One region of the Streptomyces vietnamensis genome, then DNA from elsewhere that is predicted to be linked to it. Evidence: riboswitches for the same ligand, from Rfam matches in the RefSeq annotation. Region 1 holds a riboswitch; the other holds the start of a gene.

Evidence for each region. Region 1 has a riboswitch for glycine ahead of gcvP (aminomethyl-transferring glycine dehydrogenase). Riboswitches for the same ligand answer to the same signal wherever they lie in the genome.
Region 2: another riboswitch for glycine. It lies ahead of gcvT (glycine cleavage system aminomethyltransferase GcvT); the one in region 1 lies ahead of gcvP (aminomethyl-transferring glycine dehydrogenase).

What each region holds. Positions count from the first base shown of each region.
Region 1 covers NZ_CP010407.1:1,430,461-1,444,639, forward strand. The annotation lists gene SVTN_RS06200 (CPBP family intramembrane glutamic endopeptidase) at 1-175, opposite strand, end outside; gene SVTN_RS06205 (glutamate-cysteine ligase family protein) at 302-1,801, opposite strand; gene SVTN_RS06210 (hypothetical protein) at 2,282-2,872, shown strand; gene SVTN_RS06215 (DUF5999 family protein) at 3,206-3,412, shown strand; gene gcvP (aminomethyl-transferring glycine dehydrogenase) at 3,492-6,377, opposite strand; glycine riboswitch at 6,558-6,657, opposite strand; gene SVTN_RS06225 (PRC-barrel domain-containing protein) at 6,771-7,145, shown strand; gene SVTN_RS06230 (DNA polymerase IV) at 7,200-8,567, opposite strand; gene SVTN_RS06235 (MerR family transcriptional regulator) at 8,732-9,349, opposite strand; gene SVTN_RS06240 (bifunctional nuclease family protein) at 9,542-10,015, opposite strand; gene ftsR (transcriptional regulator FtsR) at 10,103-10,849, opposite strand; gene SVTN_RS41900 (FHA domain-containing protein) at 10,881-11,822, opposite strand; gene SVTN_RS06255 (DUF881 domain-containing protein) at 11,904-12,860, opposite strand; gene SVTN_RS06260 (small basic family protein) at 12,866-13,198, opposite strand; gene SVTN_RS06265 (DUF881 domain-containing protein) at 13,195-14,124, opposite strand.
Region 2 covers NZ_CP010407.1:5,868,387-5,882,565, forward strand. The annotation lists gene SVTN_RS26475 (L-serine ammonia-lyase) at 1-564, opposite strand, end outside; gene glyA (serine hydroxymethyltransferase) at 715-1,983, opposite strand; gene gcvH (glycine cleavage system protein GcvH) at 2,016-2,396, opposite strand; gene gcvT (glycine cleavage system aminomethyltransferase GcvT) at 2,474-3,598, opposite strand; glycine riboswitch at 3,759-3,858, opposite strand; gene SVTN_RS26495 (AAA family ATPase) at 4,018-4,662, shown strand; gene SVTN_RS26500 (enhanced serine sensitivity protein SseB) at 5,086-5,826, shown strand; gene SVTN_RS26505 (enhanced serine sensitivity protein SseB C-terminal domain-containing protein) at 5,905-6,699, shown strand; gene SVTN_RS26510 (ABC transporter permease) at 7,062-8,090, shown strand; gene SVTN_RS26515 (ABC transporter substrate-binding protein) at 8,201-9,964, shown strand; gene SVTN_RS26520 (ABC transporter permease) at 10,078-11,076, shown strand; gene SVTN_RS26525 (ABC transporter ATP-binding protein) at 11,073-12,179, shown strand; gene SVTN_RS26530 (ABC transporter ATP-binding protein) at 12,188-13,357, shown strand; gene SVTN_RS26535 (trimeric intracellular cation channel family protein) at 13,757-14,179, shown strand, end outside.

The DNA.
Region 1 (14,179 bases):
AGCCGTTGAGCCTCGCCGCCTGGTCCCTCAGCGCCTCCGGCCTGGTCAGCGAGCCGATGAAGCTGATGAGCGCCGACACCCCGCTCGCGCCGAGCGAGAGCGCGAGCACGATGAGGGTCTCGGAGCGCAGCACGCCGCGCGGCAGGCCGTCGGGGGGCAGGGAAGCGTCCCTCAGTCGTTGCTCCGACACCACACCTGTCTCCACTTCCCCGTCGCGGGCCCACGCCGTTGCGGTGGCCCCGGCCGACCGGGACCACCTGGACATGATCGCCCATGGACGGGGACGGGGGCGGGGAGGAGGTCAGTCGATCCCCACCGGCCAGGTGTGCACCGGCTCGCCCTCCAGCATGAGCGTCCGGTACCGCCGGGTGGTGGCCGCGAGGGCCGCCTCCCGGTCGAGGCCCGACTCCAGGGCGCGGTGGAAGGTGTCGGCCTGCCAGGAGGCGCCGTTCACCCGGCGCAGGCAGCGCTGCTCGATCACCCCGAGGTAGAAGTCCCGGTCGGCCGGTTCGATGTGCCAGGCGTCGAGCCCCGCCGCGGCGAGCGGCAGCAGTTCGTCGAGGACGAGGCGTACGGCCGGCAGGGTCGCGATGCCGCCGGCGCGCCCCGAGCGGGGCCAGCGCAGCTCCGCCTCGATGCCGTGGCGGCAGGCGGTGTCGAAGTTGGCCTCGGCGTCCTGGAAGGTCATCCGCTTCCAGATCGGCCGGGGGTCGTCGGCGAGGGAGCGGACGAGCCCGTAGTAGAAGGCCGCGTTCGCGATGACGTCGGTGACGGTGGGTCCTGCCGGCAGGACCCGGTTCTCGACGCGCAGGTGCGGGACCCCGTCGACCCACCCGTACACCGGCCTGTTCCAGCGGTAGACGGTGCCGTTGTGCAGGACCAGTTCCTGGAGGCGCGGCACCCCTCCCTCGTCGAGGACGAGCAGCGGGTCCTCCTCGTCGCAGAGCGGCAGCAGGGCGGGGAAGTAGCGGACGTTCTCCTCGAAGAGGTCGTACACGGAGTCCACCCACCGCTCCCCGAACCAGGTGCGGGGCCGTACGCCCTGGGACTGCAGCTCGGGCGGCCGGGTGTCGGTGGCCTGCATGAAGAGCGGCGGGCGGGACTCGCGCCACAGCTCGCGGCCGAAGACGAAGGGCGCGTTGGCGCCGAGCGCGATCTGGACGCCGGACACGGCCTGCGCCGCGTTCCACACCGCGGCGAACCGGGCCGGCGTCACCTGGAGGTGCAGCTGCACCGAGGTGCAGGCCGCCTCGGGCACGATCGACTCCGAGGTGCACAGCAGGCGTTCGACACCGTGGATGTCGAGGGTGAAGTCCTCGCCGCGGGCGGCGAGGATCTGGTCGTTGAGGAGCGTGTAGCGGTCGTTGTCCGAGAGGTTCTCGGGGACCAGGTCGCGCTGGGCGAGCGTGGGAAGTATGCCGATCATGACGACTCCCGCGTCGAGTTCCGCCGCCTTGCGGTCGGCGTATCCGATGCCGGTTCCGATCTCCTCCGCGAGCCGGTCGAATACGCGACCGTCGAGCTGGTGGGGCGCGATGTTCACTTCGAGGTTGAACATTCCGAGTTCCGTCTGGAAATCGGAGCTGGCGATCTTTTCGAGAACGGGTCCGTTCAGCATCCGGGGCAGCCCGTCGGCGCCCGCGAGATTGAGTTCGATCTCCACGCCCATGAGATTGCGCGGCCGGTCGAACCTCTTCTCCGCCAGCAGTCGCGCGAGCCCCGCGAGACACTGCTGGAGCTTTCTCCGGTACTGCTGCCGGTCGGACGGGCCGAACCCGTCGGCCACGACCTTCTCCCCCATCGAAGCGTCCCTCCCCGAGTGGGCAGCCGCCACGACGGCCGCGCGTCACGGACGATGATGCCCACCCCGCTGATCCACAACGCCTGCGGAACCGGCCTGTCGGAAGATAGGCTGGACGGAGCGCTCCACCGGCACATCCCGAAGGCAAGGAACGCGCGACATATACCAATGTCCTATTGTCCTGAGAGCCCGGGTCGGAATTCAGCCGTCCGCCTTGACGGGGAATACGCAGGTGGGAGCGGTACCCTCCTCACGATTCCGCTTCAACTCCCCCTGATTACGGCCTGATGACGCCTTGTCAGGAATATCGGCGAGGTCTAGCGGAAACACTGTGTGAACACGTGTCGTATAAACTCCGCGGACGAGGCAGAGTGTTGGCGCCCGGCCATGGCCTCATGGCCCCTCTCTGGCCCCGCCGCCGACAGCGCCGTCGTACCTGCCCACGCATCACCGTGTCTCCTGAGTGAGAGGCGACCCACCATGCTCCGACCCTCCCCGGCCCCTGCGCCGGCCCTCCGCAGTGTCCTCGCGGCCCTCGGTTCACCGACCGCCGTCCGCGAGCCGCGAACTCCCGCACTGCGGGCCGCACAGGGACCGCTGAGCCCCGAACACCCCCTGCCCGTGCACGTCCTCGGCGTCGCCGGAGCACCGGGGCTCGCACCCCGCACCCGGCTCTCCGGCTGGCGCTTCCTGATCCGGAACGGGGACCGGGCGATCGCCGCCGCGGACACCATGCTCACCCCGGACGGCTGGGCCTTCTCCCACTTCTTCGAGGGGCCGTACGTCTCCGCCACCGAACGGGCCCTGCTCCAGGCCGAGGCCCTGCCGATCACGTATCAACCGCGACTGCTGTCCGTACCGGAGCTCTACATGCTGACGCTCTGGCTGCACGCCGGACCGGAGGCGGACGGCACCACCGTCGCCCCGGCCGCGGCCGATCTGATGGTGCCCCTGGCCCCCGCACCCCCGGGGATCGCGGCCCACCGCCCGTACCAGGTCTCCGATCTCCTGCCCGTGCTCAGTACACGACTCGCGCCGCCGCCCCTCCTGGGCTCGCCGGCGCCCGCCTGATCCACCGCACGCGCGTCGCCGCCCCGTGACCCGGCCGGGTCACGGGGCGCACTCCTGTCCGATCCGCGCCCCCGAACACGCCTCCCGAACGCCCCTCCCGTACGGACTAGCCCGCTGGGACCACCCCGAACCACCCGAAGAGACGGTGCAGTTGACCTGAACCGCCCCTGCGGGTGATGCGTCTTCCCAGGAGAGGACGAGCTGTCGCGAAATACCTGCGGAAGACCGTCCGTGGGGCAAGACTGGGGACCGGAACCGAACCGACCGACGGGGGCGGCCATGAGCGCACAGAGCCGCAGGACATCCACCACGACGCAGCGAAAGAACCCACCCATGTGCCAGCACCAGCCTGCCTGTCCGACCGCCGACTCCGCCGACAGGGAGGCGGCCCGACTGATGGCACACCACCCGGAGCAGGGCTGGAGCCTGCTGTGCAACGGCGTCCTGCTCTTCGAGGACACCGGTGAACTGCTGCCGGACGGGCAGATCATCGCCCCGCACCGGCCGCTGACCGCGGGACAGGTGACGACCGCCGCCTGAAAGCGGCAGGACACCGTACGAGGGAAACGCCGAGGGCCGGCCCGGAGGAAAACCCTCCGAACCGGCCCTCGACCCGTGCTCAGTTGTCGTACTCGTCCAGCGGCGGGCAGGAGCAGACCAGGTTCCGGTCGCCGAAGGCACCGTCGATGCGGCGCACCGGCGGCCAGTACTTGTCGGCGGCCGAGACACCGGCCGGGAAGACCGCCTCGTCACGGGTGTACGGGTGGTTCCACTCGCCGCCCAGCGCGGCCGCGGTGTGCGGGGCGTTGTGCAGCGGGTTGTCGTCCGCGGGCCACTGGCCGGAGGCGACCTTCTCGATCTCGCCGCGGATCGCGATCATCGTGTCGCAGAAGCGGTCGAGCTCGGTCAGGTCCTCGGACTCGGTCGGCTCGATCATCAGCGTGCCGGCCACCGGGAAGGACATCGTCGGCGCGTGGAAGCCGTAGTCGATGAGGCGCTTGGCGATGTCGTCGACGCTGACGCCGGTGGCCTTGGCCAGCGGACGGATGTCGACGATGCACTCGTGCGCGACCAGCCCGTTCGGACCGGTGTAGAGCACCGGGAAGTGCGGCTCCAGGCGCTTGGCGATGTAGTTCGCCGCGAGGACGGCGACCTGGGTGGCGCGCTTGAGTCCCTCGCCGCCCATGAGGCGCACGTACGACCAGGAGATCGGCAGGATGCCGGCGGAGCCCCAGGGGGCGGCCGAGATCGGGCCGACGCCGGTCTCCGGGCCCGCGGTGGGCTGGAGCGGGTGGTTCGGCAGGTACGGGGCGAGGTGGGCGCGGACGCCGACCGGGCCGACGCCGGGGCCGCCGCCGCCGTGCGGGATGCAGAAGGTCTTGTGCAGGTTCAGGTGCGAGACGTCGCCGCCGAAGTGACCCGGCTTGGCCAGACCGACCAGCGCGTTCAGGTTGGCGCCGTCGACGTACACCTGGCCGCCGGCCTCGTGGACCTCGGCGCAGATGTCGGCGACGTGCTCCTCGAACACACCGTGCGTGGACGGGTAGGTGATCATCAGCACGGACAGCTCGTCGCGGTACTGGGCGATCTTGGCGCGCAGGTCCTCGACGTCGACCTCGCCGTCGTCGGCGGTCTTGACGACGACGACCTTCATGCCGGCCATCACCGCGGAGGCGGCGTTGGTGCCGTGCGCGGAGGACGGGATGAGGCACACGGTGCGCTGCTCGTCCCCGTTGGCGCGGTGGTAGGCGCGGACGGCGAGGAGACCGGCCAGCTCGCCCTGCGAACCGGCGTTCGGCTGGATCGACACCTTGTCGTAGCCGGTGACCTCGGCGAGGCGCTCCTCCAGCTCGGTGATGAGGGTGACGTAGCCCTGCGCCTGCTCGATCGGGGCGAAGGGGTGGATCTGGCCGAACTCGGGCCAGGTCACCGGCTCCATCTCGGTGGTCGCGTTCAGCTTCATGGTGCAGGAGCCGAGCGGGATCATGCCGCGGTCGAGGGCGTAGTCGCGGTCCGCGAGCTTGCGCAGGTAGCGCAGCATCGAGGTCTCGGAGCGGTGCGCGTGGAAGACCGGGTGGGTCAGGTACGCGTCGGAGCGCAGCAGACCGGCGGGCAGCGCGTCCTCGGTGGCGGCGTCCAGGGCCTCGATGTCGCCGGCGACGCCGAAGGCGCCCCAGACGGCGGCGAGCTGCTCGCGCCCGGTGGTCTCGTCGCAGGAGACCGAGACGAGGTCGGCGTCGACGCGGTGGAGGTTCACCCCGGCCTCGCGGGCGGCGGCGACGACCTCGTCGGCCTTGCCGGGCACGCGGACGGTGAGGGTGTCGAAGAACGAGCCGTGGACGACCTCGACGCCACCGGCGGTGAGCCCGGCGGCGAGGACGGCGGCGTAGCGGTGCGTGCGCTCGGCGATCTGCTTCAGACCGTCCGGGCCGTGGTAGACGGCGTACATGCCGGCCATGACGGCGAGCAGCACCTGGGCGGTGCAGATGTTGCTGGTGGCCTTCTCGCGGCGGATGTGCTGCTCGCGGGTCTGCAGGGCCAGGCGGTAGGCGCGGTTGCCGTCGGCGTCGACGGACACGCCCACGAGGCGGCCGGGCAGGGAGCGGGCGTGCTTGTCCTGGACGGCCATGTAGCCGGCGTGCGGACCGCCGAAGCCCATGGGGACGCCGAAGCGCTGCGTCGTGCCGACGGCGATGTCGGCGCCGAGCTCGCCCGGCGAGGTGAGCAGGGTGAGCGCGAGCAGGTCGGCGGCGACGGTGACGATCGCGCCGAGCTCGTGGGCGGCGTCGATCAGCGGCTTGATGTCGCGGACGGCACCGGAGGCACCCGGGTACTGGATGAGCACGCCGAAGACGCCGCGCTCGGCGACCTCGGCGGGGATGCCGGCGCTCAGGTCGGCGACGACGACCTCGACGCCGGTCGGCTCGGCGCGGGTCTCGATGACGGCGATGGTCTGCGGCAGGGCGTCGGCGTCGACGAGGAAGACACCGTTCTTGACCTTGCCGACACGGCGGGAGAGCGCCATGGCCTCGGCGGCGGCGGTGCCCTCGTCGAGGAGGGAGGCGCCGGAGGTGGGCAGACCGGTGAGGTCGGCGACCATGGTCTGGAAGTTCAGCAGGGCCTCCAGGCGGCCCTGGGAGATCTCGGGCTGGTACGGCGTGTAGGCCGTGTACCAGGCGGGGTTCTCCATGACGTTCCGGAGGATGACCGGCGGGGTGAAGGTCCCGTAGTAGCCGAGACCGATCATCGGGGCGAGGACCTGGTTGCGGTCGGCGAGCGTGCGCAGCTCGGCGAGGACCTCGGCCTCGGTGCGCGCGGCCGGCAGGCCAAGCGCCTCGGCGTTCTTGATGACGTCCGGCACCGCGGCGGCCGTGAGCTCGTCGAGGGAGCCGTAACCGACCTGGGCGAGCATCTTGGCCCGCGCCTCGGCGTCGGGCCCGATGTGCCGCTGCTCGAACGGGATGCCCTGTTCGAGCTCGGAGAGCGGAGTGCGGTTGGCGGTCATGTACGGAGGCCTCCTGGTCGTCACGACCTGCGAGGGGCACCACGGCGCGGGTACCCGGACGGCCTCCCCCTCTGTCATCTCAACCTGAGAGTTTCACCGGCACGCCTCGCGGCCCGCCGGCTTTCACCGTCGGTGAGAGCGAAATGCCGTCGGACATTCCGCTCTGCTTTCCAGAGTGACCTCGTCCGCGCGGTACAGGGGCCTGAGAGATTCCGGGGAGGATTTGCTCCTTCGGCGCCCACCGGAAGGTTTCTCCGGGGGACTCTCCCGCACGGGGTCGACAGCCACAACCAGCCTACCAGCGAGGTTGCGGCTCCCATCGCTCAAGTGGCCGACATCCCAGTTGTGCACTTTCGTAGGGGTGTAGAGCAGTTGCGACCAGTTGGAGGGACCGTGCAGACCGATATCGATCCGCGCAGCCTGATCGGCCGCAAGGCGTTCGACCGGAACGGACACAAGATCGGAACCGTGGACGAGGTGTACCTGGACGACGCGACCGGCATCCCCGAATGGGCAGCGGTCCGCACGGGCCTGTTCAGCCGGGACGCCTTCGTCCCCCTGGAGCCGAGCGCCCTGCTCGACGACGGGCTCCACATCCCGTACGAGAAGGCCCTGATCAAGGACGCCCCGGACTTCGGCGTGGGCCGCCACCTCTCCCCCGAGCAGGAACTCCAGCTCTACCGCCACTACAGCCTGTCCCTCCCGCCCCCGCCCCCGGACGTCCCGGACAAGGACTTCGGCCGCCTGGCGGGCCAGGACGGCGCCTGAGGCCCCCGGACGACGCGTCCACCGGCACGACCCGCACCGCACGGCCGGTGCGGGTCACGCCGCCGCGTCCCCCCGCACCAGCGGCAACGGCTCCGAGGGCTCGAGCTCCGGGTCGTCCACGGAGAACGTCCGCACCCGGCCCGGCCCGGACCACGGCTCCTCGAACCGCACCGTGACCCGCCCGACCCCGCTCCCCTGGACCCAGCCGGCCCCGTACACGGCGTGCCGCACGTCGCGCCCCGGCATCCAGCCCCGCTCGGCGGTCTCCGTCGCGGTGGAAGGCGCCGCCACCGCCTCCGCGGCCTCCTCGGGCGCGGCCTCCTCCTCCGCCGGCCGCTCCGAGGCCTCGGCCTCCGCCTGGGCGAACAGGTCCTCCTGCGTGTAGTCCGCGAGCCCGCTCACCCCCACCCCCAGCAACCGCACGCCCCCGGTCGTGTCCACGGCCTCCAGGAGCCGCCCCGCGGCCTCCCTGACGACGCCCGGGTCGTCCGTGGGCCCCCGCAGCGTCTCGGACCGGGTGAGGGTCGAGAAGTCGTACCGCCGCACCTTCAGGACGATGGTCCGCCCGGAGTGCCCGGAGGCCCGCAGCCTCCCCACGCACCGGTCCGCGAGCCGTTCGACCTCGATCCGGATCCGCACCCGGTCGTGCAGGTCCACGTCGAAGGTGTCCTCGACCGACACCGACTTGGCGTCCCTCTCGGCCACCACGGGCCGGTCGTCGTACCCCTGGGCCATCCGGTACAGCGAGGCCCCGTGCGCCCGCCCCAGGAGCCGTACGAGCTCGTCCTCGCCCGCCTCCACGAGGTCGGCGACGGTGGTCATCCCGGCGCGCCGCAGGTGCTCCCCCGTGGCCGGTCCGACCCCGGGCAGGATCCGTACCGAGCGCGGCCCGAGCAGCTCCCGCTCGGTCCCGGGCTCGATGAGGACGAGCCCGTCCGGCTTGGCCTCCTCGGAGGCGATCTTCGCGATCATCTTGGACCCGGCGAGCCCCACGGACCCGGTGAGCCCCGTCGTCGCGAGGATGTCGCCCCGCAGCTGCTCCCCCGCGGCCCGGGCGCTCGCACCGTCGTCGGCGACACCACCGGCTTCGAGGTCGACGAAGGCCTCGTCGAGGCTGAGGGGCTCCACGAGCGGGGAGAGCCGCCGGAGCAGTTCCATGACCTGGTCACTGATCGAGCGGTAGAAGGCGAAGCGCGGCACGAGATAGGCCGCGTTCGGTGCGAGCCGCCGCGCCTGGCCCATCGGCATGGCCGAGTGCACCCCGAAGCGCCGGGCCTCGTAGGAGGCGGTGGCGACCACGCCCCGCGGCCCGAGGCCGCCGACGATCACGGGTTTTCCACGCAGGCTGGGCTTCGACGCCTGCTCGGCTGCGGCGAAGAAGGCATCCATGTCGAGATGCAGGATGGTGGGCGCGGCTCTCACACGTCCGATGCTGCCCTACGCCACTGACAACGCCCCCGAGGAACGCCCGGGCACTCCGCCGGACCCGAGGCGCCCCGAAGGCCGAAAGCCGCCCTCAGCCCGCCTTGCTCGGACCGCCTAGCTCGGACCGCCTCGCTCAGGTCGCCTTGCTCAGCCCGCCTCGCTCAGACCGCCTTGTCGCGCCGCCGCCGCGCCAGCTCGTCGCCGGGGTTGTGCCCGATCAGCGTCTCGCCGGTGTCGACCCGCTCCCCGTGGAGCTGCGAGAGCGCGGCCTCGACGTCCCGCCAGACGACCCCCACGGCGATGCCGAAGACGCCCTGCCCGCCCTGGAGGAGGTCGACGACCTCGTCGGGCGAGGAGCACTCGTACACCGTGGCCCCGTCGCTCATGAGCGTCATCCGCTCCAGGTCCCGGAAGCCCCGGGCGCGCAGGTGCTGCACCGCGGCCCGGATGTTCTGGAGGGCCACTCCGGTGTCGAGGAAACGCTTGACGATCTTCAGTACGACGACGTCGCGGAAGCTGTACAGCCGCTGCGTCCCCGACCCGTACGCGGGTCGCACGCTCGGCTCCACGAGTCCGGTGCGCGCCCAGTAGTCCAGTTGGCGATAGGTGATCCCGGCGGCCGCGCAGGCCGTCGGCCCGCGGTAGCCGATCGCCGCGTCGGCGACGCCGGCACCGGTGTCCGTCCCGAAGTCGCCCACACTGCCGTGAAGCGGATACGGACCGCTCTCCCCGGACACGCGTCCGAGCGAGCTCCCTGCCGTACCGTCCGCGCTGCTCATCACGCCGACCCTCCGTCCTTGACCTGCCCACACGAAGGTAGGCAGTCACTCGGGGTGCGTCAACGATCGCCACACTCGGCACGCCGAGTGATAATCACCCTGAGAGTGGTTTCGCGTGTCCCTCTCCGGGGAAAGGCTAGTCGAATGCTCTGACGGCACCCCGCGGACGGCCTCCGGCCGCGCCGCTGCGCCTCACTGGCTGCTGCTCCCGAAGTCCTCCGGTGAGATCTGGTCGAGGAACTCGCGGAACTTCTCCACCTCGTCCTCCTGCTCGTCCGGAATCGCGATACCGGCGTCGTCCAGCACACCGTCGCTGCCGAAGATCGGCGTCCCGGTCCGAAGGGCCAGTGCTATCGCGTCCGACGGCCGCGCGCTCACCTCCACGCCGCTGGCGAAGACCAGCTCGGCGTAGAAGACCCCGTCACGCAGATCCGTGATGCGGACCTCGGTGAGCTCCTGTCCCACGGCCTCCAGCACGTCCTTGAACAGGTCGTGCGTCAGCGGCCGCGGCGGGGCCATCCCCTGCTGGGCGAAGGCGATCGCGGTCGCCTCCCCCGGTCCGATCCAGATGGGGAGGTACCGATCGCCTCCCACTTCACGCAGGAGCACGATCGGCTGGTTGGAGGGCATTTCCACCCGGACACCCACAACGTCGAGCTCGTTCACACAGCAACCCTAGGACGTGCCCGACCGGTTTGGATAGTCGGGCCCTCCACGACCCCTGCCTGAGCGCCCTCCGAGCGCCCTTTCGGATCACTGCAGCCGGATCCCCAGCGCGGTCTGGACGAGGGCCGCGTGCAGCCGCACCGACTGCGCGGCGAGCTCCTGCGCGGTGGCCTCCGCATGGGCCCTGGTCTGCGGGTTACGGTGCCGGCGCAGCGGCGCGACCACCTGCTCGATCAGCCCGGCCTCCCGGTCGGCGGCCGCCTTGACGGCCCGCAGGTGCCGGGGCTCCAGACCGAATCGCCCGAGGTCCGCGACGAGCCTGGCGACGGTGACGGTCTCGGCGTCGTAGCCGCCGCCCTCCGCCTCGGCGATCAGACCGTACGACTCCCACTCGGCGAGCTCGGTCTCGGTCACCTCGGCGGCGGCGATCAGCTCGGCCCGCCCCAGCCGCACGGCGGCCGGCACCTCCGCCTCGTCCTGCTCCCAGGACCCTTCGAGCAGGTCCCGCCGGCGTCCGGGCGCCGGGAGCTTGATCTGCTCGCCCCGTTCGAGGGCGTCGAGGTGCTCTCGGATGACCTTCAGCGGAAGGTAGTGGTCCCGCTGCATCCGCAGGATGCGGGCGAGCCGCTCCACGTCCTGCGGGCTGAACTTCCGGTATCCGGAGGCCGTCCGCCGGGGCTCGACCAGCCCCTCGGCCTCCAGGAACCGGATCTTGGAGATCGTCACTTCGGGAAATTCGTCGCGCAGCTGGTTCAGCACCGTGCCGATGCTGACCAGCCGGTCGCCCGCGGTGGCGGTGCCGGATCCGGCACCGCCCGTCGGTGTTCGCAGCATGGACCTTCCCTGAAGGGGCTTCCCCGAGGCGTCACACGCCTCGCTGGCTCGAGTAGAAGACCAGCCGGTACTTGCCGATCTGCACCTCGTCGCCGTTGGACAGGACGACCGAGTCGATCGGCTCACGGTTGACGTACGTGCCGTTGAGGCTGCCGACGTCGGCGACGGTGAAGCTGCCGTCCTGCGCCCGCCGGAACTCGACATGCCGCCGGGAGACCGTGAAGTCGTCCAGGAAGATGTCGCTCTGCGGGTGACGGCCGGCCGTCGTCAGATCGGCGTCGAGCAGGAACCGGCTGCCCGAGTTCGGACCCCGACGCACCACGAGGAGCGCGGAACCCGAAGGCAGCGCCTCCACGGCGGCGAGCGCCTCGGGCGACAGCGACGGAAGCGCGGTCTGGCCGGTGACCTCCGCGTCGTACGCCTCGAGCCCCGAGATGGAGATCGTCGACGTCGTCTCCGACGCGCGCTCGGGAGCGATCCCGCCCCGCAGCGGCGTGCCGCAGTGAGAGCAGAACCGGCTGTCGGCCGCGTTGCGGTGACCGCACCTCGTACACACCGGCATGGACGCATCCTCCTGCCGCGGCTGCCCCGCGGAGGTCTGTGTCGCGTACGGGTCGGGCGTAAACCCTCCACCCGTACTTGAGGTTGATGGTTCTCCGAAACCTATGCGGGCGGCACCGGCAGGGTCAACAGACGACGCGCCCTGGGCGCCCGGAATGTCACCGCCCCGGCCGTCGACCTCGTCACGGAACAGCGGGCGCTCGGCACCCTGCTCCTCGCTCTGGGCGTGGCGCGACGCGCGGTGCTTGGCGTTGCCGCCGTCCTCACGTCCGCTCTTGCCGAACAACTTCGCAAAAAAACTCACGGGCGATTCCCCTTGACCGAAACAGACCCGCCCGTGGGGCAGGACGAACCGAGATCCTTCACACCTGCCGACCCGGACACCTTCACAACGTCCGTATCCTCCGGACAGTTTCCACCACGCACCACCCTTGTGGTGCGCCGACCCCCCGCAACGTCATGCCCTTGTCGCGGGACCCCCCACGTCCCCCTCTCACTGGGAGGACGACTGAGCGTAGTCAGGCCGCTTCGCGGGTCGCAAGGCGTCGACGACGATCTTCGCCGACCGCTCCACCGTGGCTGTGGCCTGCTCCTTCTCCAGGGTCTGCACGACACCGCCGGGGATGTTGAGCGCGGGCTCGAGATCTTCCGGCTTGCCGATGACCTTGAAGACGTACGGAGCGGCCACCTTCGTTCCATCGATCCGCATGTCGTCACCGCTACCGGTGAAATAACTGTCCGCAACCACCCGGACACCGTTGACCTGGATCGCCTCGGCGCCCGCCGCGCGCAGCTCCTGGATGGCGTCGAGCAGCATGTCCGACTCGACCGCCCCGGTGGGGTCCCCCACGGTGAGGGTGATGCCCGGCCCCTCGGCGGCGACGGAACCGGCCAGGATGCCGAGCTGCCGCTCCTTCTCCTGGGTCTGCTTGCGCGCCTCCTCGGCCTGGTCCGAGCTGGACTCCAGCTCGGAGCGCTGCTTCTCCAGGCGGGCCTTCTCGTCCTCCAGGCGCTGCGTGCGGTCGTCGAGTTCGTCGAGGATCCGCACGAGGTCCTCCTGACGGGCCCCGCGCAGCGCGCTGTTCTCGCTCGTCGAGGAGACCTGGATGGCCAGGCCAAGACCGAGGACGAACAGCAGCAGTGCGACGACGAGTTGGGCCCGGGTCACCCGCGGCGGCCACAAGGCGGAGGCGAGCCTCCGCCGCCCACTCGGCTCGGCGACGGCTGGCGGCCCGGCCACGACGGGCACCTCGGGCACCCGGACGTCCTCGCGCGGCATCTCGGTCTTCGGGGGCTCGGGCTTCACGGCCTCGGGCTTCACCACTTCGGGCTTCACGACCCCGGGCTTCACGACCTCGGGGGTCTCGGGCTGCTCTCCCCCGGGCCTCTCCGGATTCTCGGACTTCTCCGCGTCCTCGGGCCGCTCGGGGTTCTGAGGGTTCTCGCTCATCGGCCTCACGCCCGGAAGACGTGACGCCGGATGGCGGCCGCGTTGGAGAAGATACGGATGCCGAGCACGACGACCACACCGGTCGACAGCTGCGCTCCGACGCCCAGCTTGTCGCCGAGGAAGACGATCAGCGCGGCCACGACCACGTTGGAGAGGAACGAGACCACGAAGACCTTGTCGACGAAGATCCCGTCGAGCATGGCCCGCAGGCCGCCGAAGACCGCGTCGAGGGCGGCGACCACGGCGATCGGAAGATAGGGCTCGACCACCGCCGGAACCTCGGGGCGGACCAACAGTCCGACCACGACTCCGACGATCAGGCCCAGTACGGCGATCACGATGTGCCCTTCCCTGTGTCGGCCGTGGCCCGACCGGAGGGCGTCGCCACCCCGGCCCCCCTCGGCTCTGCGGTACGTACGGTCAGGCTCGGCGCGGCCGGCAGGCGTACGTCGCCCTCGACCGAGATCCTGCTCCTGATCCCGAAGTTCTCCACCAGCACGTGCAGGTACTGCCCGTCGGCGCTGTCCTGGAACGCGGTGCTCAGCCGCTGTCCGTCCCCGATCGCGAGGACGGTGTACGGCGGCACCAGCGGCTTGTTGTCGACCAGTATGGCGTCACCTGCGGCCCGGATCGCGGACAGCGACGTCAGCCGCTGGCCGTTGATCGCGACGGCCTCGGCACCCGACTCCCACAGCCCGTTGACCACCCGCTGCATGTCCCGGTCGCGGACCCGGCCGGTGTCGGAGAAGCCACTGCTCTCCCGCGGTCCGCCGCCCCCGGTGTCGGTGCCCTTGGCGTCGTCGACGACGAGCCTCACCCCGGGACCGTGCACGGGCGTGGCGCCCGACAGCAGGGCCACGAGCTCGGCCTGGTCGCCGCCGTGCTGCTGCAGGGCCTGCCGCTGGCGCTCCCCGACCTCGGTCCGGATCCGCTCGACGTCCGCCTCCAGCCGGTCGGCGGTCGACGTCTCCTTCTCGATCCGGTCGATCAGGTCCTGCCGCTCCTTGGCGACGACCGGCGCGGAGATCCGCGCCTCGGCCGCACCGACGGTCACCACGACGGCCGCGAGCAGAAGACCCGCGGCGACACCCAGCTTGGCCCGCAGGTTACGGGGCAGCCCACCGCCCTCGGCCGCGCGCCGGGCAGTCGCCTCGGCGTAGCCGTCATCGAGCGCGTGGTCGATCACGTTGTTCAGCAGCGACATGGAGGCGTCCGGACGCGGCGGCGGTGATCCGGTGCTCCGAACGGGGGGCTGCTGCGACATGCCGCACATCGTCGCACGTCGCACGACCTACCGCCGAATGGCCCCTCCCCAGGAA
Region 2 (14,179 bases), 4.4 Mb from region 1:
CTCCCGGGCCAGCCGCAGCAGCTCGTCGCCGGTGCGGAAGGGGTACTTCAGGACGGTGTCGTCCGGGATGATCGGGTTCTCGCCCGCCACCGCGTCGCCGTCGACGACGAAGCCGCCGCCGACCGAGTAGTAGGTCTTCTCCAGCACCGGCGCGCCCTGCGCGTCGTAGGCGAAGACGGTCATGCCGTTGGCGTGGTACGGCAGTGCCTTGCGGCGGTGCAGGACCAGGTCGTCGTCGAAGGAGAAGGGGATCTCGTGGGCGCCCAGCAGGTTGATCCTCCCGCTCGCCTTGATCCGCTCGACCTCCTCGTCGGCGGTCTCCACGTCGACGGTGCGCGGCGAGTTGCCCTCCAGGCCGAGCAGGACGGCCTTGGGGGTGCCGTGGCCGTGGCCGGTGGCGCCGAGCGAGCCGTACAGCTCCGCCCGTATCTGCGCGGTGTGGGCGAGCAGGCCCTCGTTCTTCAGGCGGCGGGCGAACATCCGGGCCGCGCGCATGGGGCCCACCGTGTGGGAGCTCGAGGGGCCGATGCCGATCGAGAACAGGTCGAAGACCGAGATGGCCACGGGAGGACTCCTTGTGGGGGCTAGACGCCGTTGTCTGCCGGGGTGGAGCAGAGAAGCGTGAAGAAGGGCTGGGCATGGGGCGGGGCACCGCGCTCACTGTCCAGTGTGCGCGGTGCCCCGAAGATTCCGTACGAACAAAAGGGTACGAAATTACTTCAGGCCGGGGTACAGCGGGTGCTTGTCGGCGAGCGCCGTCACCCGGGCCTTGAGGGCCGCGGCCTTGTCCGCGTCGAAGCCGGGCTTCAGGGTCTCCGCGATGACGTCGGCGACCTCGGCGAAGTCCTCGGCCTGGAAGCCGCGGGTCGCGAGGGCCGGCGTACCGATGCGCAGACCCGAGGTGACCATCGGCGGGCGCGGGTCGTTCGGAACGGCGTTCCGGTTGACCGTGATGCCGACCTCGTGGAGACGGTCCTCGGCCTGCTGGCCGTCGAGCTCGGAGTTGCGCAGGTCCACCAGGACCAGGTGCACGTCCGTGCCGCCGGACAGGACGGAGACGCCGTGGGCGGTGACGTCGTCCTGGACCAGGCGCTCGGCCAGCGCGCGGGCGCCGTCCAGGGTGCGCTGCTGGCGCTCCTTGAACTCCTCCGAGGCCGCGACCTTGAAGGAGACGGCCTTGGCCGCGATCACGTGCTCCAGCGGGCCGCCCTGGAAACCGGGGAAGACCGAGGAGTTCAGCTTCTTCGCGAACTCCTTCTTCGCCAGGATGATGCCGCCGCGCGGGCCGCCGAGCGTCTTGTGCGTGGTGGAGGTCACCACGTCCGCGTACTCGACCGGGTTCGGGTGCAGACCGGCGGCGACCAGGCCCGCGAAGTGGGCCATGTCGACCCACAGGTAGGCCTCGACCTCGTCGGCGATCCGGCGGAACTCGGCGAAGTCCAGCTGGCGCGGGTAGGCGGACCAGCCCGCGATGATCACCTTGGGGCGGTGCTCCTTGGCGAGGCGCTCGACCTCGGCCATGTCGACCAGACCGGCCTCGTCCACGTGGTACGCGACCACGTTGAACTGCTTGCCGGAGAAGTTCAGGCGCATGCCGTGGGTGAGGTGACCGCCGTGCGCCAGGTCGAGACCCAGGATCGTGTCGCCGGGCTGGGCGATCGCGAAGAGGGCGGCCTGGTTCGCGGAGGCGCCGGAGTGCGGCTGGACGTTGGCGTACTCGGCGCCGAACAGGTCCTTGATCCGGTCGATCGCGATCTGCTCGGCCACGTCGACGTGCTCGCAGCCGCCGTAGTAGCGACGGCCCGGGTAGCCCTCGGCGTACTTGTTGGTGAGGACGGAGCCCTGGGCCTCCATGACCGCGACCGGAGCGAAGTTCTCCGAGGCGATCATCTCGAGGGTGGACTGCTGACGGCGGAGCTCGGCGTCGACGGCGGCGGCGACGTCGGGGTCCAGGTCGTGGAGGGGAGTGTTCAGAAGCGACATGAATCGATCCCTAGGGGGTCTCGGGCCCGGTCTCAGTTTCCGGCGGAGAACGCGGTGTAGGCGTCGGCGTCGAGCAGGTCGTCCGGCTCGCCGGTGACGCGCACCTTGAACAGCCAGCCACCCTCGAACGGAGCCGTGTTCACCAGGGACGGGTCGTCCACCACGTCCTGGTTGGCCTCGACGACCTCGCCCGTGACGGGGGAGTAGAGGTCGCTGACCGACTTCGTCGACTCGAGCTCGCCACAGGTCTCGCCCGCGGTGACGGTGTCGCCGACCTCGGGGAGCTGGGCGTAGACGACGTCACCGAGCGCGTTGGCCGCGAACTCCGTGATGCCGACCGTCGCGACGCCGTCCTCGGCGGCCGACAGCCACTCGTGCTCCTTGGTGTAGCGCAGCTCGTTGGGGTTGCTCATGACCTGATTCTCCTGGATCGGGGGAGTACTGATGAACGTGGGTCTTGCGTGGTGAGACGAGAAGTGGGACGACCGCGTCACTTCTGGCGCTTGTAGAACGGCAGCGCGACGACCTCGTACGGCTCGTGGGTGCCGCGGATGTCCACACCTACACCCTGGGTGCCGGGCTCGGCGTGCGCCGCGTCCACGTACGCCATCGCGATCGGCTTTCCGAGGGTCGGGGAGGGGGCGCCGGAGGTGACCTCGCCGATGACCTCGCCGTCCTTGACGACCTGGAAGCCGGCGCGCGGGACCCGGCGGCCCTCGGCGATCAGACCGACGAGCTTGCGCGGCGGGGCGGTCTCGGCGCGCTCGGCGGCCTTCTCCAGGGCCTCGCGGCCGACGAAGCGGCCCTCGTTCGTCGTCTTCTCGAACTTCACGACCCGGCCGAGGCCCGCGTCGAAGGGGGTGAGGGCGGTGGTCAGCTCGTGGCCGTACAGCGGCATGCCCGCCTCCAGGCGGAGCGTGTCACGGCAGGACAGGCCGCAGGGGATCAGGCCGACGCCCTCGCCCGCCTCGGTCAGCGCCTTCCAGACGCCCTCGGCGTGCTCGGGCTTCAGGAACAGCTCGAAGCCGTCCTCGCCGGTGTAGCCGGTGCGGGCGATCAGAGCGGGGACGCCGGCGACCGTGCCGGGCAGGCCGGCGTAGTACTTCAGACCGTCCAGGTCGGCGTCGGTGAGCGACTTCAGGATGCCGGGGGACTCCGGGCCCTGGACCGCGATCAGGGCGTACGCGTCACGGTCGTCGCGGACCTCGGCGTCGAAGCCGGCCGCGCGCTCGGTCAGCGCGTCGAGGACGACCTGGGCGTTGGAGGCGTTGGCGACGACCATGTACTCCGTCTCGCCGAGGCGGTAGACGATCAGGTCGTCGAGGATGCCGCCGTCCTCCCGGCAGATCATCGTGTAGCGGGCGCGGCCGTTGCCCACCGTGGAGATGTTGCCGACGAGGGCGTAGTCCAGGAGGTCGACGGCCTGCGGGCCCGTGACCGTGATCTCGCCCATGTGGGAGAGGTCGAAGAGGCCGGCCTTGGTGCGGACGGCGTTGTGCTCGTCGCGCTCGCTGCCGTACCGCAGCGGCATGTCCCAGCCGGCGAAGTCGGTCATGGTCGCGCCCAGCGAACGATGCAGGGCATCGAGGGCGGTCAGGCGGGGGGCAGTGGTCATGGGGTGGCTCCCGGGTCCCAAGGGCGTGATCGGTGACGAAACACATGACGGGCGAGGACGTCCTCCCCATCTGTCATGGAACCTGAGAGGTTCACCGAGAGCATCCTCGGCTTGCACCTTGGGTGGGGACACGGTGACGTGTCCCGCTTTTCAGATCTGCCTCATCCACGCGGTACGGGGCCTGAGAGATTCAAGGGAGGGTCTTGCTCCTTCGGCGCCCGGACGCGCTCGGCGGTCCGGAACTCTCCCGCGCGGATTCGAGCGGCCGGTATGCGGTTGTGCGGCGACTGTGCGCGCCTGGCGCGCACATCATCGCACGCGGTGTCGGCGGGGCAAATCGCTTGTGCCGCATTACCATCTCTTTACACTTCGTGGGCAAGGGTCTCCTCAGGTCTCCGAGGCCCGACAGGGGGAGAGCGATGAGGATCCAGCACACCGGCGCATACGCGACGAGCACCGGCATACCGTCCCAGCGGGCCCGTGGCCGTCTTCTGCGGGACCTGCGCGAGCGCGGCGGCCGCGGCCCCCGCGCCCTCACCTTCGCCGCCGGCGACCTCGTCGTCGTCTCCGGGCTGCCCGGCAGCGGCAAGTCCACCCTGATGAAGCGCGCCGCCCAGGGCAGCGGCATCGACTCCCAGGACGCCCGCGAGCGCTGGGAGGCCCGCATGCCGCGCCTCCTCCCGTACGCCGTCTACCGCCCCCTCGTCCGGATCGCGCACTACGCCGGGCTGCGCCGCGCCCTGCGCTCCGGCGCGAGCCTGATCGTCCACGACTGCGGCACCCAGGCCTGGGTGCGCGGCTGGCTCGCCCGCGAGGCGAGACGCCGCGGCCGCGCCCTGCACCTGCTCCTCCTCGACGTCACCCCCGACATCGCCCGGGCCGGCCAGGACGCCCGGGGCCGGGGCGTCTCCGCGTACGCCTTCGCGCGGCACCGGAGGGCCGTCGGCCGGCTCCTGCGGGCCGCCGAGTCCGGCAGCCTGCCGCACGGCTGCGCCTCGGCGACCCTCCTCGACCGCGCCGCCGCCGACTCCCTCCACCGGATCGACTTCCGCGAGGCGGCCTGAGGGGCCTGAAGACCCCGGGCCGGCGCAGGGCGGACGAAGGCCGAGGCCGGACAGGGTGCCGGACGGTCGCGGGCCGAGGGCCGGCCGGACACGAGCCGGGCGGGGCGGTCGGATACGGGCCGAGTGGGGCGGTCGGATACGGGCCGAGCGGGGCGGTCGGACACGGGCCGGGGGGCCGGCCGGATACGGGCCGAGCGGGCCGGCCGGATACGAGCCGAGCGGGGTGGTCGGACACGGGCCGGGCGGGGCGGCCGGGGGCGCGGTCGGAGGTGCGGCCGGGCAGGGCGGGCGCGGCAGGGGGCGTCCCGCTTCCGTCCCGGGACGCCCGTACGCTTCCCTTTTGGCCACGGCGGTGCCGGGGCGGCGTTAGGGTGCTGCCGGGCGGCCGGTGCGGCAGGCCGTGCGAGAAGGGGAAACGCGACCGTGGACGTGACGTGGCCGGGCAACGAGCTCGAAGAGGTCCTTGCCGCCTCACTCGGGAACCCCGAGGCCGGAGGCCGACTGGTCGAGGTGCTGGGCCGCAGCCCGGTCTGGGTGCCCCTGCCCAACGGCGGCGGCCCCGACAGCCAGAGTCTCGACCTCGCCACCATGGAGATCGAGGGCGCGGCCTACGTGCCCGTCTTCAGCTCCGAGCAGCAGTTCCTCGCCTGCGTCGGCGACCACATGTCCTTCACCGTCGCCCCCGCCCGTGACTTCGCCCGCGGACTGCCCCCGCAGCTCGGCATCGCCGTGAACCCCGGCGGCACCGTCGGCGTCCCGCTGCCCCCGCCCGCCGTCGCCGAGCTCTGCCGCGCCGGCCGCACCCCGCTCGACGGCCCCGCCAGCGGCGGCCGCGTCCGGCTCTTCGAGCCCGACTGGCAGGACGACCCGGTCGACTTCCTCGCCGCCGCCTCCGCCGAGTTCGAGGCCACCGGGGTCGTCACCACCGCCCGCCGTGCCCTCGCCAGCGTCGAGGGCACCGAACCGGCCCTCTTCATCGGCGTCCAGCTGGGCGGCTGGGACGGCGTCGACCGGAACGCCCCCCTGGACGCCCTCGGCCGCGCCCTCGGCCGCGTCGAGGTCGCCTGGCCGGTCAACCTCATCCTGCTCGACATGGCGCAGGACCCGGTCGGCGACTGGATGCTGGAGCGGGTGCGCCCCTTCTACCAGCGCGCCGCCGTGTAGACGGCCCCCTGTTTAAGCTGAACTGACTCGATCGCTGGACAGACGTACGTGGTGAACGGAAGAGGGGCGGGACCCAGGGTGAGCGCGTCAGGCACCGCTGCGACCGGAGGACGGGTCGAGCACATGCTGCGCCAGGTGGAACCCGGACGCTACGACGCGTACGAGCAGTTGCTGCACGCCCTCGCCGACGGCGAGCTCTGGATGCTGCTCTGGCAGGGCGCCCCCGGCTCGCCCGACGCCCAGTACGGGAACATGGAGGTCGACGGCTTCGGCTACGCGCCCTGCGTCACCTCCCCCCAGGAGCTCGCCGCCTCCGGCTGGAACCGCGCCCACGAGCTCGTCACCGGCCGCGAGATCGCCCGCGCCCTCTACCCCGACCGCTGGGGCGTCTGGCTCAATCCGCACGCCCCCGGCGGCGGCGTCGGCATCCCCTGGCCCGACCTGCGCCGGATCGCCACCGGTCTCGACCGGATGCCCGCCGGACCGCTGCGCGTCACCGAGCCCGCCCTGGAGCTCCCGCAGTTCTACGCCCTGCTCACGCAGAACGCGCACCGCACCCAGGCCGTCCGGTCGCTGCGCCGCGGCTGGGTGCAGCCGGCGCTCGGCTCCCCGTACCTCGCCATCGGTCTCGACCTGTACGACACGTCCCCGGCGGCCGTCGACGCGGTCCGCTCGATGATGCGCCAGTCGATCGGCTCCGTCCCCGACGGACTGCCCGTCTCCACGGTCGCGCTCTCCGACGCGTACGACCCGGTGGCCCTGTGGCTGCGGGCGAACGCGCGCCCCTTCTACGACCGCGAGGCGCATGCCGGACGTGGTTCCGCATCCGTCCCGGGGTACGGATACCCGCCCCCGGCTCCGTCCGGATACTGAGACGTCCCTCGTGTCCCACTTGTCGGCAAAGGCCTCCGGAGTCCGCTCCGGAGGCCTTCGTTCACCCCAATTCCATGGGTGAAGACACCAGTTGAGCGGCATGTCCGATTGCGCACAAGAGAGCCCCGGTTGGTCCGCTCAGGTGATCGCGACGTCCGGATAACGGAAGTCGCAGCACCGCATCACGTTTGAGCAAACATTGCCCGTCAGGGCTGGCGGTTGATCACAAGCGCATTGAAGACTCCCCGGAACACCGGGCGTTCGGCTCCTTTCGAGCAGGTGCCCAGCAGGTTGTTCCACCGAGCCGCTACCCGCGGCGGGCAAGGGCCGGCTACCGGCGGCCGAGAGGGGTCCTCACCACGATGACGGCACCACTGCACGAGACGAGTGCGGGCGAGGCGACCGCCACCGTCGACGGCGCGCCCGACGCTCCCGGCACTCCGGACAAGTCCGGCGCGGCCGGCAAGGCGATCGAGGGGCGCTCGCCCTGGAAGATCGCCTGGACCCGCCTCAAGCGCGACAAGCTGGCCCTCGCGGGCGCCTTCGTCGTCATCTTCCTCATCCTCGTCGCGATCTTCGCGCCGGTCATCGTGGGCCTCCTCGGCCACCCGCCGGACGAGTTCCACGAGGACCAGATCGACCCGCTGTTCGGCACGCCGATCGGGTCCTGGGGCGGCATCAACGGCGACTTCCTCCTCGGCGTCGAGCCCGTCAACGGCCGCGACGTCTTCAGCCGGATCGTCTACGGCGCCCGGATCTCGCTGCTCGTCGCCTTCCTGGCGGCGGTCTTCGCGGTCTTCCTCGGCACGATCCTCGGCATCATCGCGGGCTACTTCGGCGGCTGGATCGACGCGGCCCTCAGCCGGGTCATGGACGTCATGCTCGCCTTCCCGCAGCTGCTCTTCACGATCGCCCTGGTCTCGGTGCTGCCCAACGAACTGCTCGGCCTGGACGGTTCGGGCGTGCGCATCGCCGCCCTCGTCCTGGTGATCGGCTTCTTCGGCTGGCCGTACGTCGGACGCATCGTCCGAGGCCAGACCCTCTCGCTGCGCAACCGCGAGTACGTCGAGGCCGCCCAGAGCCTGGGCGCCGGCCGGTTCTACATCCTGCGCCGCGAACTGCTGCCCAACCTGATCGCCCCGATCACGGTCTACGCGACCCTCATGATCCCCACCAACATCCTGACCGAAGCGGCGCTCAGCTTCCTCGGCGCGGGTGTGAAGCCTCCCACCGCTTCCTGGGGCCAGATGCTGTCGACGGCCATCACCACCTACGAGTCGGACCCCCTGTTCATGGTGATTCCCGGCCTCGCGATCTTCATCACCGTTCTGGCGTTCAACCTCTTCGGCGACGGCGTGCGTGACGCGCTCGACCCGAAGGGCTCCCGCTGACCGTTCGCCGACGACACGCAAGACCCGCCCCTGCCGCTGGCGACAGGAGGCCCATCCCCACTCGGCGGACCGCCGTGACGGCCGCCACTATCCCGGAGGTTGCTGGACCCATGCTGAAGAGCTCTCAGCGCAGAATCGCCGCGGGCGCGCTGCTTGCGGCGGCCACGATGGTCGTCACCACCGCCTGTGGCGGTGGCGGCGGCAAGGACGGCGGCAAGGGCAGCGCGGGTGCGCCCGGCTTCAACGCCGGTGTGAACAAGGTCGCCAACGCCTCCGACAAGAAGGGCGGCGAGCTGAAGTTCATCGGCTCGCAGGAGGCCGACAACTGGGACCCGCAGCGCGGTTACTACGGCTTCGTGTGGGACTTCGCCCGCTACTACACCCGCCAGCTGGTCACCTTCAAGGCCGCCCCGGGCACCGCCTCCACCGAGCTGGTCCCCGACCTCGCCACCGACGCCGGCAAGGTCTCGGCCGACGGCCTCACCTACACCTTCACGCTGAAGGACGGGATCACCTGGGAGGACGGCAAGCCGATCACCTCCAAGGACATCAAGTACGGCATCGAGCGCATCTGGGCCCAGGACGTCATCTCCGGCGGCCCGATCTACCTCCAGCAGGTCCTCGACCCCAAGGGCGAGTACAAGGGTCCGTACAAGGACACCACCACGGACAAGCTCGGTCTGAAGGCGATCGAGACGCCGGACGACAAGACCATCGTCTTCAAGCTGCCGGTCGCCAACGGCGACTTCCTGCAGATGCTGGCCATGCCGGCCGCCTCCCCGGTCCGCCAGGACAAGGACACCAAGGCCCAGTACGGCCTGAAGCCCTTCTCCTCCGGCCCGTACAAGTGGCAGTCGTACACGCCGAACAAGTCCATCAAGCTCGTCCGCAACGACAAGTGGGACGCCAAGACCGACACCGTCCGCAAGGCGCTCCCGGACAGCATCAGCGTCACGTTCACCACGAACGCCGACGACATGGACAACCGTCTGGTCGAGGGCGAGTACGACCTCGACATCAACGCGACGGGTGTCGGCGCCGCCGCCCGCCAGAAGGTGCTCCAGCAGCACAAGGACAACGTCGACAACCCGCAGACGGGCTTCATCCGCTACGCGGTCTTCCCGCAGACGGTGATCCCCAACATCGAGTGCCGCAAGGCGATCATCTACGCCGCCGACTCGAAGTCCCTCCAGACCGCCCGTGGTGGCCCGCAGGCCGGTGGCGACATCGCCCCCAACATGCTGCCGCCGGGCATCAAGGGCGCCGACCCGCAGGCCGACCCGTACGGCAAGCTCAGCGGCGCCCCCGACCTGGCCAAGGCCAAGGAGGCGCTGAAGAAGTGCGGTAAGCCGAACGGCTTCAAGACCACGATCGCGGTCCGCAACAACAAGAAGATCGAGATCGCGACCGCCGAGTCCCTCCAGCAGTCGCTGAAGGCCGTCGGCATCGACGCCCAGATCGACCAGTTCGACGGCGCCCAGACCTCGGGCATCATCGGTTCGCCGAAGGTGGTCAAGGAGAAGGGCTACGGCATCATCATCATGGGCTGGGGCGCCGACTTCCCGACCGGTCAGGGCTTCCTCCAGCCGCTGGTCGACGGCCGCTTCATCCTGCAGAGCGGCAACAACAACTTCTCCGAGCTGAACGACAAGGCCATCAACGGCCTGTTCGACCAGGCGCTGAAGGAGACCGACCCGACCAAGGCCGGCGAGCTCTACAAGCAGATCAACACGAAGGTGTCGGAGGCCGCGGTCTACCTGCCCTTCACCAACGAGAAGAACATCATCTGGCGCAGCTCCCGGCTGACCAACGTCTACACGGCGGACGCCTACAACGGCCGCTACGACTACGCGTCGCTCGGCGTCGTCAAGTAATCCGACCCGCTTCACCGGCGCACCACCCGCCGCCAGGTCCGAAGGGCAGGTGATGGCCGCCCCGGCGGCCGGGGAATCCGACCGGATTCCCCGGCCGCCGACCGGCCGACCGCATGCTTGCATACATAATCCGACGGCTTTTCGCAGTCGTCGTGATGCTGCTCGTCGTCACGCTCGTGACGCTCAGCATCTTCTTCCTCATCCCCAAGATGACCGGCAGTGATCCTGCCGCGATGTTCGTCGGCAAGCAGGCGGATCCGGCTTCCATCGAGGCCATCCGGCAGAAGCTCGGCCTGGGCGATCCGATCCTGGTGCAGTTCTGGCACTTCGTCTCGGGCATCTTCGTCGGCCGGGACTACACCGGCGGCGGCGACACGATCCACTGCGCCGCGCCCTGCTTCGGCTACTCGTTCCGTACCGAGCAGGACGTGTCGACGATGCTCGCCGACGCCTTCCCGGTCACCCTGTCCATGGTCATCGGCGCCGCCGTGCTGTGGCTGGTCATGGGTGTCGCCACGGGCGTGGTCTCCGCGCTCAAGCGGGGCACGATCATCGACCGCGCCGCGATGATCACCGCGCTCGCCGGTGTCTCGCTCCCCATCTTCTTCACCGCCATGCTGGCGATGCTCGTCTTCCGCACCCAGCTCGGCTGGGTCGACGCCTCGTACGTGCCGATCACCGAGTCGTTCACCGGCTGGTTCGGCGGCCTGCTCCTCCCCTGGGTCACCCTGGCCTTCCTGTACGCGGCGATGTACGCGCGCCTCACCCGCGCCACCATGCTGGAGGTCCTCGGCGAGGACTACATCCGCACCGCGCGGGCCAAGGGCCTGCCGGAGTCGGTCGTGCTCGGCAAGCACGCCATGCGCTCCACCATGACCCCCATCCTGACCATCTTCGGCATGGACCTCGGCGCCCTCATCGGCGGCGCGATCCTGACCGAGACCGCGTTCAGCCTCCACGGACTCGGCGGCCTCGCCATCAAGGGCGTGAGCGAGCGTGACCTGCCGCTGATCCTGGCCGTCACCCTCATCACCGCCGCCTGCGTCGTCCTCGCGAACCTCGTGGTGGACCTGCTGTACGCGGTGATCGACCCCCGAGTGAGGCTCGCATGACGGACAAGCTGACGAAGACCGGCGCGGCGGTGGGAGAGCCCGTCGACACCGGGAAGTCCGCCCCCTCCGAAGCCTTCCTCGACGTACGCGACCTGAAGATCCACTTCCCGACCGACGACGGTCTGGTGAAGTCGGTCGACGGCCTCAGCTTCCAGCTGGAGAAGGGCAAGACCCTCGGCATCGTGGGCGAGTCCGGCTCCGGCAAGTCGGTCACCTCGCTCGGCATCATGGGCCTGCACACGGTCGGCCAGTACGGCCGGCAGAAGGCCAAGATCTCCGGCGAGATCTGGCTGAACGGGCGCGAGCTCCTCTCCGGCGACCCGGAAGAGGTCCGCAAGATGCGCGGCCGCGAGATGGCGATGATCTTCCAGGACCCGCTGTCCGCGATGCACCCGTACTACACGGTCGGCCACCAGATCGTGGAGGCGTACCGCGTCCACCACCCCGTGGACAAGAAGACGGCGAAGAAGCGGGCCGTCGAACTCCTCGACCGGGTCGGCATCCCCGAGCCCGCCAAGCGGTTCGACAACTACCCGCACGAGTTCTCCGGCGGCATGCGCCAGCGCGCGATGATCGCCATGGCGCTCGTCAACAACCCCGAGCTCCTCATCGCCGACGAGCCCACCACGGCGCTCGACGTGACCGTCCAGGCCCAGATCCTCGACCTGATGCGCGACCTCCAGAAGGAGTTCGGCTCCGCGGTCATCATCATCACGCACGACCTCGGCGTCGTCGCCGAGCTCGCCGACGACATCCTCGTGATGTACGGCGGGCGCTGCGTCGAGCGCGGACCGGCCGAGTCCGTCTTCTACGAGCCGCAGCACCCCTACACCTGGGGCCTGCTCGGCTCGATGCCGCGGATCGACCGCGAGCAGACCGAGCGGCTCATCCCGGTCAAGGGCAACCCGCCCAGCCTCATCAACGTCCCGAGCGGCTGCGCCTTCAACCCCCGCTGCCCGTACGCCGACGTCCCCAAGGGCGGCATCACGCGCACCCAGCGCCCCGAGCTGACCCTCGTCGGAGAGCGTCACCACTCGGCCTGCCACATGCCGCAGGAGGAGCGCACCCGCATCTGGACCGAAGAGATTGCGCCGAAGCTGTGAGCGACACGATGGAACCCCTGCTGAAGGTCACCGGCCTGCAGAAGCACTTCCCCATCCGGAAGGGCCTGCTCCAGCGTCAGACCGGTGCGGTCAAGGCGGTCGACGGGCTCGACTTCGAGGTCTACCCCGGTGAGACGCTCGGCGTCGTCGGCGAGTCCGGCTGCGGCAAGTCGACGATGGGCCGGCTCATCACCCGCCTCCTCGAACCGACCGGCGGGAAGATCGAGTTCCAGGGCACGGACATCTCGCACCTCGGCGTCTCGGGCATGCGCCCGCTGCGCCGGGACGTCCAGATGATCTTCCAGGACCCGTACGGCTCGCTGAACCCGCGCCACACGGTCGGCTCGATCGTCTCGGCCCCCTTCAAGCTCCAGGGCGTCGAGCCCGAGGGCGGCGTGAAGAAGGAGGTCCAGCGCCTGCTCAGCCTGGTGGGCCTGAACCCCGAGCACTACAACCGCTACCCGCACGAGTTCTCCGGCGGCCAGCGCCAGCGCATCGGCATCGCCCGCGCCCTGGCCCTGAAGCCGAAGCTGGTCGTCGCGGACGAGCCGGTCTCCGCCCTGGACGTCTCCATCCAGGCGCAGGTGGTCAACCTCCTGGACGACCTCCAGGACGAGCTGGGCCTCACCTACGTGTTCATCGCCCACGACCTCTCGGTCGTCCGGCACGTCTCGGACCGCATCGCGGTGATGTACCTGGGCAAGATCGTGGAGCTCGCGGACCGCAAGTCCCTGTACGAGTCCCCGATGCACCCGTACACCCGGGCCCTGATGTCCGCGGTCCCGATCCCGGACCCGCGCCGCAAGGGCGTCAAGAGCGAGCGCATCCTGCTCCAGGGCGACGTCCCGTCCCCGATCGCCCCGCCGCCGGGCTGCCGCTTCCACACCCGCTGCTGGAAGGCCACGGATCTCTGCCGCACCCAGGAGCCCCCGCTCCTGGAGCTCCGCCCGGGCCAGCGCGTGGCCTGCCACCACCCGGAGAACGCGGAGGGCCTGACGATCCCGGAGCCCCGCGAGTCGGTGGACGTCACGATCACGAAGACCCCGGAACCGACCGAGCCGAAGGCCCCGAAGCCGACCGAGCCGGAGGCCCCGGCCAAGGCCGAGGCGCCGGAGTCGGCCGAGTCGGAGGCCGAGGCCTCCGAGGCCGCCGCCGAGGACGACGCGCCGAAGGCGTGACCGACGAGGCCCCTGCCGCCCCAAGGCGCCAGGGGCCTCGCCTTTCGCGCTGGGCGGCGCACCCAGGCCCACCCGCCTCGCGCGGGCCCGCGCCCGTGCTGGGCGGTGCCTTTCGCCGCCTGCCGTGTGGGCAATCGTCCCGCAGGGCGGGACGGGTGGGCACACGGGACGGCGCCCCCAGCCGGGCCTAGGCTTCCGCGCCTGGACCCGCACCACTGCCGCGGCGCGCTCCCGGTGCGGGTTCAGGCGCGGAAGCCTCTGGCGTCGGCAGGGCGCGGGTCCGTTGTGCCCACCCGTTCCGCCCCAGCGGAACGACTGCCCACAACGGGGCGCGGCGGGGCGTGGCCCGCAACCCGTACGGCGGGCCAGGGGGCCCGGGGCAACCGGGACAATGGGCGCGTGCTCCACGAATTGTTCACCCCCTCCGTCCAACACGCCCTCGACCTCGTCGGCATCTTCGTCTTCGCCATCTCCGGCGCCCTCCTCGCCGTCCGCAAGAACTTCGACGTCTTCGGCATCGCCGTCCTCGCCGAGGTCACCGCCCTCGGCGGCGGTCTCTTCCGCGACCTGATCATCGGCGCCGTACCCCCCGCCGCCTTCACGGACCTCGGCTACTTCCTGATGCCGCTGATCGCGACGGCCTTCGTCTTCTTCCTGCACCCGGAGGTCGAGCGCACCCAGACCGCGGTGAACGTCTTCGACGCGGCCGGCCTGGGCCTCTTCTGCGTCACGGGGACGACGAAGGCGTACGACTACGGCCTCGGCCTCACCTCCTCCGCCGCGCTCGGCCTCGCCACGGCCGTGGGCGGCGGTGTGCTGCGC